2 regions of the Salinicola sp. DM10 genome follow, and region 1 is predicted to be linked to the other one. Evidence: predicted binding sites of a transcription regulator. Region 1 holds the regulator's gene; the other holds the start of a gene.
What was found. Region 1 encodes LexA, which represses DNA repair genes until DNA is damaged. Its sites were predicted from a motif close to TACTGTNTANNTANACAGTA; they were not measured.

Region 2: a site for LexA is predicted at 1,721-1,740, ahead of recN (DNA repair protein RecN). Genes of this name have one in related genera too.

Annotation. Positions count from the first base shown of each region.
Region 1 covers NZ_JAFLEN020000001.1:572,312-575,518, forward strand. The annotation lists gene J0A90_RS02640 (TetR/AcrR family transcriptional regulator) at 1-614, opposite strand, end outside; gene lexA (transcriptional repressor LexA) at 899-1,546, shown strand; gene dinB (DNA polymerase IV) at 1,559-2,620, shown strand; gene purU (formyltetrahydrofolate deformylase) at 2,674-3,207, opposite strand, start outside.
Region 2 covers NZ_JAFLEN020000003.1:59,087-62,293, reverse strand. The annotation lists gene recN (DNA repair protein RecN) at 12-1,685, opposite strand; gene grpE (nucleotide exchange factor GrpE) at 1,942-2,565, shown strand; gene dnaK (molecular chaperone DnaK) at 2,690-3,207, shown strand, end outside.

The sequences.
Region 1 (3,207 bases):
GCGGCCGCCACCACCGGCTTGAGGCGCCGGATCAGGTCGCGCACGGTGACATGCTCGTGATACTCGGTGTCGGCGATATCACGCAGCGCATCCAGTCCGGAGAGCGTGAATACCACGGTCCCGAGCATGAAGTGGAGGCGCCAGAAGCGCTCCGCCTCCGGCAACCCTGGCGTGGCCAGACGCAGGCAGGCGACGAAGCGGTGAAAGGTTTCGCCGTAGTGCGCCTGAATGTAGCGCCGCAGATGCCCCTGGGCCTGGGTATAGGCGAGCCCCAGAAGCTTCATGAAGATCTTGAGACTGTGACGCTCCGCCGGGACCTCGAGCACGCTCTCGGCAAGGCGCTCGAGCAGCACCTCGAGCGGGATGGTCTGCCCACCGTAGTGGCGCTCGAGCCCATCGAGCGCAAGATTGAGGCGCTCGGAGAAAGGGTCAAGATAACGCGCGAAGACCGCCTGGATCAGCGCCTTTTTGGAACCGAAATGGTAATTGACCGCCGCCAGATTGACCTTGGCCCGGGTGGTGATGTTGCGCAGCGACGTCTCGGCGAACCCCTTCTCGGCAAACAGCACCTCGGCGGTGTCGAGAATGCGGGTCACGGTGTCGGACTGGGCCATGGACTACCTCTTTCCTGTCGCCATCGGCCGCGGTTGGCTGACATTCCATCCACCGGCCGACGCCTGTCGAATCAGCTAAAAAACGCCTGTTTTAAACGCTCTCGAATCTAACCACTCCCGACGCAACGACACAATCGCGGCAAACGTCGAAGGCGCCCTGCCGCTCTGCTTTCCTTGCCCACCCTTTTCCCTTTCCCTCCCCCCCTTTCCCTGCCCCGCATGACTGGATACAATTCCAGACTGTATACATGACCAAGCCCTGACAGGCCTCGGGGAGACGCCCAATGTCGAGACCGCTCACCGCCCGGCAGCAGAACGTCTACGATTTCATCGTCAAGACGATGACCGAGTTCGGCTATCCGCCCACCCGCGCCGAGATCGCCAAGGCGCTGGGATTCCGCTCTCCCAATGCCGCCGAAGAGCATCTGCGTGCGCTCGATCGCAAGGGTGTGATCCGCATGATCCCGGGCACCTCCCGCGGGATCCGCCTGCCCGCTGCGGCGAGCACTCCGGAACCTCTGGAGCCCGCCGAAACCGGCCTGCCGATCGTGGGTAACGTCGCCGCCGGCAGCCCGATCCTCGCCGCCGAGCACATCGACCGCTACTGCCCACTGCCGCCGGACTACTTCGCCCCCAGGGCCGACTACCTGCTGCGTGTGCGTGGGCTGTCGATGAAAGACATCGGCATCCTCGATGGCGACCTGCTCGCCGTGCATCGCACCCAGGAAGTGCGCGACGGCCAGATCGTGGTCGCCCGGCTCGACGACGAGGTCACGGTCAAGCGCTTCCAGCGGCACGGGCGTCGCGTCACCCTGCTGGCGGAGAACGCCGACTTCGCCCCCATCGAGGTCGATCTGGAGCATCAGCAGCTGGATATCGAGGGTCTCGGCGTGGGCATCATCCGCGGCGGCAACGGCCTGGGCCTGCAGTAGCCGCCAGCGGCCATGCGCAAGATCCTCCACGCGGACTGCGACTGCTTCTACGCCGCGGTGGAAATGCGCGACGACCCCGGGCTGCGCGACCTGCCGCTGGCGATCGGCGGCAGTGCCGACAAGCGCGGGGTCATCGCCACCTGCAACTATCCGGCGCGGCGCTACGGCATCCATTCGGCGATGCCCACCGCACGCGCCCTGCGTCTATGCCCCGAGCTCAAACTGCTCAAGCCTGACTTCGATCGCTACCGCCGCGTCTCGCATGACATTCAAGCGGTATTCCACGAGCTGACTCCGCTGGTGGAGCCGCTCTCCCTCGACGAAGCCTATCTCGACGTCAGCGAGGTCACCCGTTTCCAGGGGAGTGCGACCTGGATGGCGCACTGGCTCAAGCAGGAGGTGCTCGCGCGTACCGGCATCGTGGTCTCGGTGGGCGTGGCACCCAACAAGTTTCTGGCCAAGATCGCCAGCGACTGGGACAAACCGGACGGCCTGTTCGTGATTCCGCCCGCACAGATGGCGAGCTTCATCGAGGGTCTGGCGGTCGACAAGCTGCATGGGGTCGGCCCTGCCACCGCCGCCAAGCTGGCGGGACTCGGCATCGCCACCTGCGCCGAACTGCGCGCGCGGCCGCTGGAGCAGCTGATCGACGCCTTCGGCAAGTTCGGCCAGCGCCTGCACGAGCTGGCCCACGGCATCGACGACCGCCCGGTCAACGTCACCCGCGAGCGCAAGTCGGTCAGCGTCGAAACCACCTACGACAGCGACCTGCCGGACCTCGCCCAGTGCCACCAGGCACTGGCACCGCTGATCGCGCGTCTCGACGAACGCTTGGCCCGCCACGGCAACCCCGATATCGGCAAGCAGTTCGTCAAGGTGCGCTTTCACGACTTCACCAGCACCACTCAGGAGACCGGCGCCCGCGGCGTGATCCACGCCCGCTTCCATGAGCTGCTGGAGAGCGCCTGGCAACGCGGCGAACGCCCGGTGCGCCTGCTCGGCGTCGGCGTGCGTCTGGCGCCGGAGGCCGAACAGCGCCAGCTCAGCCTGTTCGACGGCGAGCGGCCGGCCTGACGCCGCAGACGCGACGCCCGCCATGGGCACAGGAGAAAACGCCGTCCATGGGCTCAGGAGAAGACGACGGTCTTGTTGCCGTGGATCAGCACGCGGTCCTGCAGGTGCCAGCGCAGGCCACGGGCGAGCACCGCCTTCTCCACGTCACGCCCCAGCCGAACCAGATCCTGGGGCGTATGGCAGTGCGACACCCGCTGAATGTCCTGCTCGATGATCGGCCCCGCGTCCAGCTCCTGGGTGACGTAGTGGCAGGTCGCACCGATCAGCTTGACCCCGCGCTCGAACGCCTGGTGGTAAGGCTTGGCGCCGGCGAAGGACGGTAGAAAGCTGTGGTGGATATTGATGATGCGTCCGGCGTAGCGCTCGCACAGCGCCGGCGGCAGGATCTGCATGTAACGTGCCAGCACCACGCTGTCGGCCTCGGCCGCATCGATCAGCCGCTCGACCTCGGCGAACGCGGGCGCCTTGTCGGCGGGGTCGACGCTCACCCGATGGAAGTCGATGCCGTGCCACTCGACGAGGGCGCGCAGATCGTCGTGGTTGGAGATCACGCAGGGAATATCGCAATCGAGCTCCCCCGCCGACCA
Region 2 (3,207 bases), on a different contig from region 1:
GCCGGTGACGCTCAGTGCGCCCCGGTCTGGCTCGCCGCCAGCATCTCGCGGGCGTGGGCCAGGGTGCGCTCCGAGAGCTTGACGCCGCCGAGCATGCGCGCGATCTCGCGCACTCTGCCCGCCTCGTCGAGCTGCGCCATCTGGGTGCGGGTGGCCTCGTCGCTGGACTGCTTCTCGATGTGCAGATGCTGGTGCGCCTGGGCGGCGACCTGCGGCAGGTGGGTCACGGTCATGATCTGGGCTTTCTGGCCCAGCCGGCGCAGCAGCTGGCCGACGATTTCGGCGGTGGCGCCGGAGATGCCTACGTCGACCTCGTCGAACACCAGCGTGGCCAGGGTGCTGTGGCTGGCCGCCACCACCTGGATCGCCAGGCTGACGCGGGAGAGCTCGCCGCCGGAGGCGACCTTGGCCAGCGGCCGCGGTGGCTGGCCGGGGTTGGCACTGATCAAGAGGCTGACGCGGTCGACGCCGTGTGGCTGCGGCGTCTCCAGTGGGGTGACCTCGACCGCGAAGCGCGCCTTCTCCATGCCCAGGAAGGCGAGCTGCTCCTGCACCTGGCGGGCGAACTCGGTGGCGCTGGTCTGGCGCGCTTCGCTGATCTGGCGGGCGGCGTCGCGGTATTGCTGGCGCGTCTCCTCGAGCCGCGCGCGCAGGCTGTCGAGATCGTCGTCGCCGCCGTCGAGGTCGGCCAGCTCGGCGCTCAGGCGCTGATGCAGCGCGACCAGCTCGTCGGGCATGACGTGGTGCTTGCGCGCAATGCGGTGGATCTCGCCGAGGCGCTCGTCGACCCAAGCAAGCCTTTGCGGATCGAGCTCGGTGGACTCGACGAAGTGATGCAGCTCCCGGGCCGCCTCCTCGAGCTGGATTTGGGCATCATTGAGCATGCCGAGCGCTTCCGCCAGGCTGCCGCGGTCACTGCCCGGCACCCGCGACAGGCGCGTGTGCGCCTGCAGCAGCAGGCCCAGCGCGCCGCCTTCGTCGTGGTCGCAGCAGTCGGCGGCGAACTGCGCCTCGCGCAGCGTCTCCTCCAGATGCGCCAGGGTCTCCTGCTCCTGCTCCAGCGACTCCAGCTCGTCCGCCTGCAGCGCCAGTTGATCCAGCTCCTCCACCTGATAGCGCAGCAGTTGGCGCTTGGCCTCGCGCTCCTCGTCGTTCTCGCTGCGCTGACGATACTGCTTGCGCAGGCTCTGCCACTGGCGGTACAGCGCCCCCAGCTCGTCGACCGCGCGGCGCTGGCCGGCGGCATCGTCGAGCAAGCGGCGGTGGGTCTCCTCGTTGAGCAGCGCCTGGTGGGCATGCTGGCTGTGAACGTCGATCAGACACTCGCCGAGCTCGCGCAGGTCGGCGATGGTGCAGGGCTGGCCGTTGATCCACGCCTTGGAGCGTCCGGAAGCGGTGACCACCCGGCGCAGCAGGCAATCCTCGCTCGGCAGTTCGCGCGCGGCGAGCCAGGCCCGCGCCTCGGCGCGGCCGCTGAGATCGAAGCGCGCGCTGAGATCGGCGCGTTCGGCGCCATGACGCACGCCGCCGGCATCGGCGCGTTCGCCCAGGCAGAGCCCGAGGGCGCCGAGCAGGATCGACTTGCCCGCCCCGGTCTCACCGGTAATGGCGGTCATGCCGGACTGGAACTCCAGATCGAGGGTGTCGACGATGGCGAAGTCGCGAATGGCGAGTTGGATCAGCATGCTGCCTCCCGAGGATCGATGGCGGCCATACAGTAGTCTGTTCGTTTATACAGTAGTCGGTTCGGCGCTTCAATCCACCCCGCGCTGCCCGAGGCTCGCGTGGCGTGCACGGACGCTCACGCAACGTCTGCCAACGCTTGAGATCGTCGCGGGCAGCCCCATATAGGCAGTCACTTGGACATCAATAGCGAGCGTCGATGACGCCGACGCTGTCTTCATACTGGTGCTTTCATCACATCCATATCGGGAGAGACTCATGGTCAGAGATCCGCAGAAGCCCGTCGACGAAGAGATCGAGCGCGCCGAGCGCGATGGCGAACCGCAGCCGACCCAGGCGCCGCTCGAGGGTGATCTCGACGCGGTTGCCGACGAACTCGAGCATGAGCCTGGCGAGACCGGCGGCGACGCCAACCCCGAGGCAGAAGTGCTGGCTGCGCGGGTCGAAGAGCTGGAGCAGGCGCTCACCGAAGCGAAGGATCAGTCGATGCGCGCCGCCGCCGAGGCCCAGAATGCCCGCCGGCGCGCCGAGCAGGATGCCGAGAAGGCACGGAAGTTCGCCCTGGAGAAGTTCGTCAAGGAGCTGCTGCCGGTGGTCGACAGTCTGGAAAAGGGGCTGGAGAGCATGCAGGAAGTCGACGAGACCCACCGCGAGGGGGTGTCGATGACCCTGAAGATGCAGCTCGATGTGCTCGCCAAGTTCGGCGTCGAGCAGATCGACCCGCAGGGTGAACCGTTCGATCCGCAGTTCCACGAAGCGATGAGCATGGTGCCCAATCCGGAGCTCGACCCCAACACGGTCATGGATGTGATGCAGAAGGGTTACACCCTGAACGGGCGTCTGGTGCGGCCGGCGATGGTCATCGTCAGCAAGTCGGCCTGACGCAATCTGGGCCGACGGGGCTTGAAAGGCGCCCGAAAGCCCCCAGATAGCAGTCAATCGCGCCACACACGCGCCGCCAAGACAACGTATCGAATCGTCAACGAATTGTTAGAGGTGAGGAATTATGGGACGCATCATCGGTATCGACCTGGGTACGACCAACTCCTGCGTCGCCGTGCTCGACGGTGACAAGACTCGCGTGATCGAGAACGCCGAAGGCGCTCGCACCACGCCCTCGATCATCGGTTACACCGATGACGGCGAGACCCTGGTCGGCCAGGCGGCCAAGCGTCAGGCGGTCACCAACCCGACCAACACGCTCTACGCCGTCAAGCGCCTGATCGGCCGCAAGTTCAAGGACGACGTCGTCCAGAAGGACATCAAGATGGTGCCTTACCGCATCGTCGAGGCCGATAACGGCGACGCTTGGGTGCAGGTGAACGACAAGAAGCTGGCACCGCCGCAGGTGAGCGCGGAAGTGCTCAAGAAGATGAAGAAGACCGCCGAGGACTATCTCGGTGAAGAAGTGACCGAAGCGGTCATCACCGTGCCGGCCTACTTCAACGATTCCCAGCGTCAGGCGACCAAGGACGCCGGCCGCATCGCCGGTCTCGAGGTCAAGCGCATCATCAACGAGCCGAC